2 regions of the Streptomyces sp. NBC_01707 genome follow, and region 2 is predicted to be linked to the other one. Evidence: riboswitches for the same ligand, from Rfam matches in the RefSeq annotation. Region 2 holds a riboswitch; the other holds the start of a gene.

Region 1 (3,408 bases), 4.5 Mb from region 2:
GTGAGCTGCTGTCGGTTCACTGAGCTGAAGTGAGTGGTGGCGAGCGGGAGTGAATTCTGTCGGTGGGTTTGCTGGATGGGGAACGGGGGTGCTGGGGTCGAATGGGTGACCTTCGGCGGCTGCTGCTCGTTGGGCCAGATGTCTGGCCTTGAGGGGGTGATGTTAGTAGGTGGTGTGCGGAAGGTAGCGGGTTCCTTTGTGGTGCCCGGGCCTTGCGGGGTGGCGGTCCGGGACCGTCTCAAGCACCTCACGTCCCAGTACGAGATGGTGCTGCGTGCGGTCGGTGCGCATCAGGGTGCGCCGGCCTCCGGTGATCTCAGGGCTCGCTGTGCGGATGGTCTGGAGCACGGTGCGGACACCTGGGCAGCGCGTAAGCGGGAGCTGACCGCACTGTCGTCGTCGCGGATCGCGGGTGCGATCACCAAGGCCACGCACGACCAGTGGGCGCTGGCCCGCCGTTGCCAGGCGGCGGACATCCAGAAGCTGGAAGCCGGGATCAAGACGCTGCGGCACCGCCTGTCCCTCCCGATCGGGGAGAAGGGCACCAAGCGCGCGGCAGGCGGCTACCGCTCCAAGGGTGAGTGGTTCCGCAAGTCCCGCCGCCTCGATACTGGAAGACCGCCACGCCGCTGCCGTCGCCGACCGACAGGCCGGGCGGGTGCGGGTGGTACGGGGCGGCAAACGTCTCCTCAACACCCGCCACCACCTCACCCAGGCCCAGCTCACCGAAGACCAATGGCGGGAACGCCGGGAAGCGGAACGCTGGTTCCTCGCTGCCGATGGTGAGTCGGGGAAGCGGTTCGGGAACGAGACGATCCGTGTTACGCCGGACGGCGAGGTCAGCATCAAACTGCCTGCCCCGCTCGCGCACCTGGCCAACACCCAGCACGGCCGGTACACCCTCACCTCCCACATCGCATTTGCGCACCGGGGCCAGGACTGGGCCGACCGCATCGAAGCCAACCGGGCCGTGGCCTACCGCATCCACCTCGACGTCGAGCGCGGCCGCTGGTACCTCACCGCATCCTGGCAACGCCCCGTGGTGCAGACGATCCCGTTGGAGACCGCCCGCGCCCGGGGGATGATCGGCGTCGACAGCAACGCGGACCACTTCGCCGCCTACCGGCTCGACCGGCACGGCAACCCGGCCGGCGAGCCGCACCGCTTCGGCTACGACCTGTCCGGGACCGCCGGTCACCGCGACGCACAGATCCGCCACGCCTTGACCCGTCTGATCAACTGGGCCCAGCGTGTCGGTGTCGCCGCGATCGGCATCGAAGACCTCGACTTCACGCCTGAGAAGACCCGCGAGAAGCACGGCAGCAGGAAGCGGTTCAGGCAGCTCATCTCCGGCATGCCCACCGGCAAACTCAAGGCCCGGCTCGTCTCCATGGCCGCAGAACAGGGCCTTGCGATCGTCGCGGTCGACCCCGCCTACACCAGCATGTGGGGTAGCCAGCACTGGCAGAAACCGCTGGCCACCCCGCGCCGGAAGATGTCCCGTCACGATGCCGCGGGTATCGCGATCGGGAGACGCGCCCTCGGACACCCGATCCGGCGTCGGACGGCACCGCCCCCACACGACCGGAGTGATCGTGCGGGGCCTCGGACCGCCCAGGCCGCACCAGGCGACCGGGGACGTGAGGGAACCCGCCCACCCACCACGGACCGGCCCCCCGGAGAGCCGCCGCCGAGCGGGAAGCGAAAGCGGGAACCCAGCGCATCCAAAACCGCTCGGGATGCGCCCAGCACGCAGCAGTGGGTCCACGACCCACTGACGCACACTGGCTAGGAACGGTACCGACGCCCCACTCTTCCGCAATGCGTGCGATGATGACCCCGCCAACTGCATAAAGGCCGCTTGAATCCGCGCGGGAGAGTTCCGGCCATCGACTGTGCCGGGCGCCGAAGGAGCAAGATCCTCCCTTGAATCTCTCAGGCCCCGTACCGCGTGGATGAGGCAGATCTGAAAAGCGGGCCGCCTCGGCGGCTCCACCCAAGGTGCAAGCCGAACCCGTCAGGGTCTCTCGGCGAACCTCTCAGGTTCCGATGACAGATGGGGAGGGATCGTCCTCGTCGTCATGCCCTGGGAGCCACACCTATGAGCAACGCCCCCCGTCTCACCGCCCTCGACGCCCTGCACCGCTCGCTGGGCGCGACCATGACCGACTTCGCGGGCTGGGACATGCCGCTGCGGTACGCGAGTGAGCGCGACGAGCACAACGCGGTGCGCACGAAGGCCGGCCTCTTCGACCTGTCGCACATGGGCGAGATCACCGTCACCGGCCCCCAGGCAGCGGCGTTCCTGAACTTCGCGCTGGTCGGCAACATCGGCACCGTCGCCGTCGGCCGCGCCCGCTACACGATGATCTGCGCCGAGGACGGTGGGATCCTGGACGACCTGATCGTCTACCGCCTCGGTGAGACCGAGTACATGGTCGTCGCCAACGCCGGGAACGCCCAGATCGTGCTGGACGCGCTGACCGCCCGCGCCGACGGGTTCGACGCCGCGGTGCGCGACGACCGCGACGCGTACGCGCTGATCGCCGTCCAGGGCCCCGAGTCCCCCGCCATCCTGTCCTCGGTCACCGACGCCGACCTGGACGGTCTGAAGTACTACGCGGGGCTGCCCGGCACCGTCGCCGGTGTGCCCGCGCTGATCGCCCGCACCGGCTACACCGGCGAGGACGGCTTCGAGCTGTTCGTCGCCCCCGAGCACGCCGAGCAGCTCTGGCAGGCCCTCACCGCGGCGGGCGCCCCGCACGGCCTCATCCCGTGCGGTCTGTCCTGCCGTGACACGCTGCGCCTGGAGGCGGGCATGCCGCTGTACGGGCACGAGCTGACCACCGAGCTGACGCCGTTCGACGCCGGTCTGGGCCGGGTCGTGAAGTTCGAGAAGGAGGGCGACTTCGTCGGCCGCAAGGCACTGGAGGCCGCCGCCGAGCGCGCCGAGAGCGCCCCGCCGCGCAAGCTGGTCGGCCTGATCGCCGAGGGCCGCCGGGTGCCGCGCGCCGGTTTCCCCGTCGTCGCCGAGGGGGAGGTCATCGGCCAGGTCACCTCCGGCGCCCCGTCCCCGACCCTCGGCAAGCCGATCGCCATCGCGTACGTGGACGCCGCGCACGCCGCGCCCGGGACCACGGGCGTCGGAGTGGACATCCGCGGCAGCCACGAGCCGTACGAGGTCGTGACCCTGCCGTTCTACAAGCGGCAGAAGTGACGTAGTCGCGTCTCAGCCCGTAAGACCACCGTTCATCAGCACTCCCCCGCGTACAGGAGAATTCAGGTCATGAGCAACCCCCAGCAGCTGCGTTACAGCAAGGAGCACGAGTGGCTGTCGGCCGTCGAGGACGGTGTGGCCACGATCGGTATCACCGAGTTCGCGGCCAACGCGCTCGGCGACGTCGTCTA
Region 2 (3,408 bases):
GCGACGGAGACCAGGTCGGCGTCGACGAACCGCAGGTTGACACCGCGCTCACGGGCGTCGGCGACGACCTGGGCGGCCCTGCCCGGGACGCGCACGGTGAGCGTGTCGAAGTAGGCGTCGGTCTCGACGTCGATGGAGGCAGCCCGCAGGCCCTCGGCCAGGATCGCCGCGTACCGGTGCGTGCGCCGCGCGATCGTCCGCAGCCCGTCGGGGCCGTGGTAGACGGCGTACATCCCGGCCATGACGGCGAGCAGCACCTGAGCGGTACAGATGTTGCTGGTCGCCTTTTCGCGGCGGATGTGCTGCTCGCGGGTCTGCAGGGCGAGGCGGTACGCCTTGTTGCCGTCCGCGTCGACGGAGACACCGACGAGGCGGCCGGGCAGGCTGCGGGCGAACTTCTCGCGCACGGCCATGAAGCCCGCGTGCGGTCCGCCGAAGCCCATCGGAACACCGAAGCGCTGCGTGGTGCCGACGGCGATGTCCGCGCCGAGGTCGCCGGGCGAGGTGAGGAGGGTCAGGGCCAGCAGGTCGGCGGCGACCGTGACGACGGCGCCGAGCTCATGGGCCTGCTCGATGACGGGCTTGATGTCCCGGACGGCGCCGGAGGCTCCCGGGTACTGGAGCAGCACGCCGAACACACCGCCCTCGGCGATGTCGGCGGGGATTCCCTCGCTGAGGTCGGCGACGACCACCTCGACACCGGTCGGCTCGGCGCGGGTCTCTATCACGGCGATGGTCTGGGGCAGGGTGTCCACGTCCACCAGGAAGACGCCGTTCTTGACCTTGCCGACGCGCCGCGCGAGCGCCATGGCCTCGGCGGCCGCAGTGCCCTCGTCCAGCAGTGAGGCGCCGGAGGTCGGCAACCCGGTCAGCTCGGCGACCATCGTCTGGAAGTTGAGGAGAGCCTCGAGTCGGCCCTGCGAGATCTCCGGCTGATACGGCGTGTAGGCCGTGTACCAGGCGGGGTTCTCCATGACGTTGCGGAGGATCACCGGCGGGGTGAAGGTGCCGTAGTAGCCGAGCCCGATCATCGGGGCGAGGACCTGGTTGCGGTCGGCGAGCGAGCGCAGCTCGGCCAGGACCTCGGCCTCGGTGCGGGCCGTCGGCAGCTGCAGCGCCTCCGCGCTCTTGATGACATCGGGCACCGCGGCCGCGGTCAGGTCGTCGAGCGAGCCGTAACCGACCTGGGCGAGCATCTTCGCCTGCGCCTCGGCATCAGGTCCGATGTGGCGCTGTTCGAAGGGGATGCCCTGCTCCAGCTGGGAGAGCGGAGTGCGACGGGGGGTCATGGTGGAGGCCTCCTGGTCTGTCACGACCTGCGAGGGGCACCGCGGCGCGGGTGCCCGGACGGCCTCCCCCTCTGTCATCTCAACCTGAGAGCTTCACCGGTCCGCCCTGCGGCGTACCGACTTTCACCGTCGGTGAGGAAGGGATCCGTCCCGGCGTCTGCCGCCACGAAACCCGCCCTGCTTTCCAGAGTGACCTCGTCCGTGCGGTACGGGGGCCTGAGAGATTCCGGGGAGGATTTGCTCCTTCGGCGCCTGCCGGATTTGCTCCGGAGGACTCTCCCGCACGGGGTCAGCAGCCATAACCAGCCTACCAGCGGGCTTGGTCCCGGAAGTCTCGAGTGGCCGAAGCCCCGGATCTGCACTTTCGTAGTGCTGTGGAGTAGCCGCGACCAATGGGAGGGACCGTGCAGACCGACATCGATCCGCGGAGCCTTATCGGCCGCAAGGCGTTCGACCGCAAGGGCACCAAGATAGGCACCATCGACGAGGTGTATCTCGACGACGCGACAGGCGTCCCCGAGTGGGCCGCCGTACGTACCGGGCTGTTCAGCAGGGACGCCTTCGTCCCGCTGGAGCCCAGCGAATTCGTCGAGGATTCGCTCCGCATCCCGTTCGACCGTGCACTCATCAAAGACGCGCCCGACTTCGGCGTGGGCCGCCATCTCTCGCCGGAACAGGAGCTTCAGCTCTACCGGCACTACGGTCTGGACTCGCCCCCAGAGGAGCCGGGACCGGACCGCGACTTCGGCAGGCTGGCCGGCCAGGACGAGTAGTCCACGGGGTCGCGCACCAGTGGCAGCGGATCCGCGGGACACAGCTCCGGATCGTCGACACGGAACGTGCGCACCCGGCCGGGCGGCGACTCGGGTTCCTCGAACCGCACCGTCACCCGGCCCACCCCGCTTCCCTGCACCCACCCGTGACCGAAGGTGTCATGGCGTACGTCGTGTCCGGCGGGCCAGCGCCGGGCCGCGAGCTGCTCGGGGGTCTCCTGCTCCGGTGCACCGGCCGCCGACTCGTCTCCGTGCTCGCCGGGGCCCCGGTCCTCGGCGACCGGGGCGTCGGGCGCGGCCCGTTCACCGGCCGCCTGCGCGAAGAGATCTTCCTGGGTGTAGTCGGCGAGCCCCGTGACACCCACTCCGAGGAGCCGTACGCCTCCGGTGGTGTCCACGGCCTCCAGGAGCCGCGCGGCCGCCTCTCTGACGACCGCGGGGTCGTCCGTGGGCCCCCGCAGCGTCTCGGACCGCGTGAGCGTCGAGAAGTCGTACCTGCGGACCTTCAGCACCACGGTCCGCCCCGATCGCTCCGCGGCCCGCAGCCGCTGGACACACCGGTCGGCCAGCCGGTCGACCTCCGTCCTGACCCGGACCCGGTCGTGCAGGTCCATATCGAAGGTGTCCTCGACCGAGACCGACTTCGCGTCGCGCTCCGCCACGACGGGGCGGTTGTCGTACCCGAGCGCCATGCGGTGCAGTGAGACGCCGTGGGCCTTGCCGAGCAGCCGTACGAGCTCCGCCTCCCCCGCCTCGGCCAGGTCGTCGACGGTGGTCATCCCGGCGCGTCGCAGGTGGTCCCCTGTGGCCGGTCCGACGCCGGGCAGGATCCGCACGGACATGGGCGCGAGCAGCTCGCGCTCGGTGCCCGGCTCGATGAGCAGCAGCCCGTTCGGCTTGGCCTCCTCCGAGGCGATCTTGGCCAGCATCTTCGACCCCGCGAGACCCACCGAACCGGTGAGGCCCGTGACGGCTCTGATGGCCTCCCGCAACTGCTCACCGACGGCCCGCGCCGAGGCCGAGTCGTCGGCCACCCCGCCGGCCTCCAGGTCGACAAAGGCCTCGTCCAGGCTGAGCGGCTCCACCAGCGGTGAGAGCCGCCCGAGCAGCTCCATCACCTGGTCGCTCACGGTCCGGTACAGCAGGAAGCGCGGCACCAGGTAGGCGGCGTTGGGCGCCAGGCGCCGTGCCTGGGCCGTCGGCATCGCCGAATGCACCCCGAACCGCCGGGCCTCGTACGACGCGGTGGCGACGACCCCTCGCGGCCCCAGCCCGCCCACCACGACCGGCTTGCCGCGCAGGCTGGGCTTCGCCGCCTGCTCCGCAGAGGCGTAGAAGGCATCCAT

The links. A riboswitch is a leader RNA that binds a small molecule or an ion and turns the genes downstream of it on or off. The one in region 2 is predicted to bind glycine.
Region 1: another riboswitch for glycine. It lies ahead of gcvT (glycine cleavage system aminomethyltransferase GcvT); the one in region 2 lies ahead of gcvP (aminomethyl-transferring glycine dehydrogenase).

Annotation. Positions count from the first base shown of each region.
Region 1 is NZ_CP109190.1:3,627,975-3,631,382, forward strand. Features, by position in the region: partial or broken gene OG963_RS16290 (IS200/IS605 family accessory protein TnpB-related protein) at 160-1,792, shown strand; glycine riboswitch at 1,863-1,960, shown strand; gene gcvT (glycine cleavage system aminomethyltransferase GcvT) at 2,102-3,217, shown strand; gene gcvH (glycine cleavage system protein GcvH) at 3,287-3,408, shown strand, end outside.
Region 2 is NZ_CP109190.1:8,092,987-8,096,394, reverse strand. Features, by position in the region: gene gcvP (aminomethyl-transferring glycine dehydrogenase) at 1-1,289, opposite strand, end outside; glycine riboswitch at 1,484-1,581, opposite strand; gene OG963_RS36250 (PRC-barrel domain-containing protein) at 1,682-2,062, shown strand; gene OG963_RS36245 (DNA polymerase IV) at 1,987-3,408, opposite strand, start outside.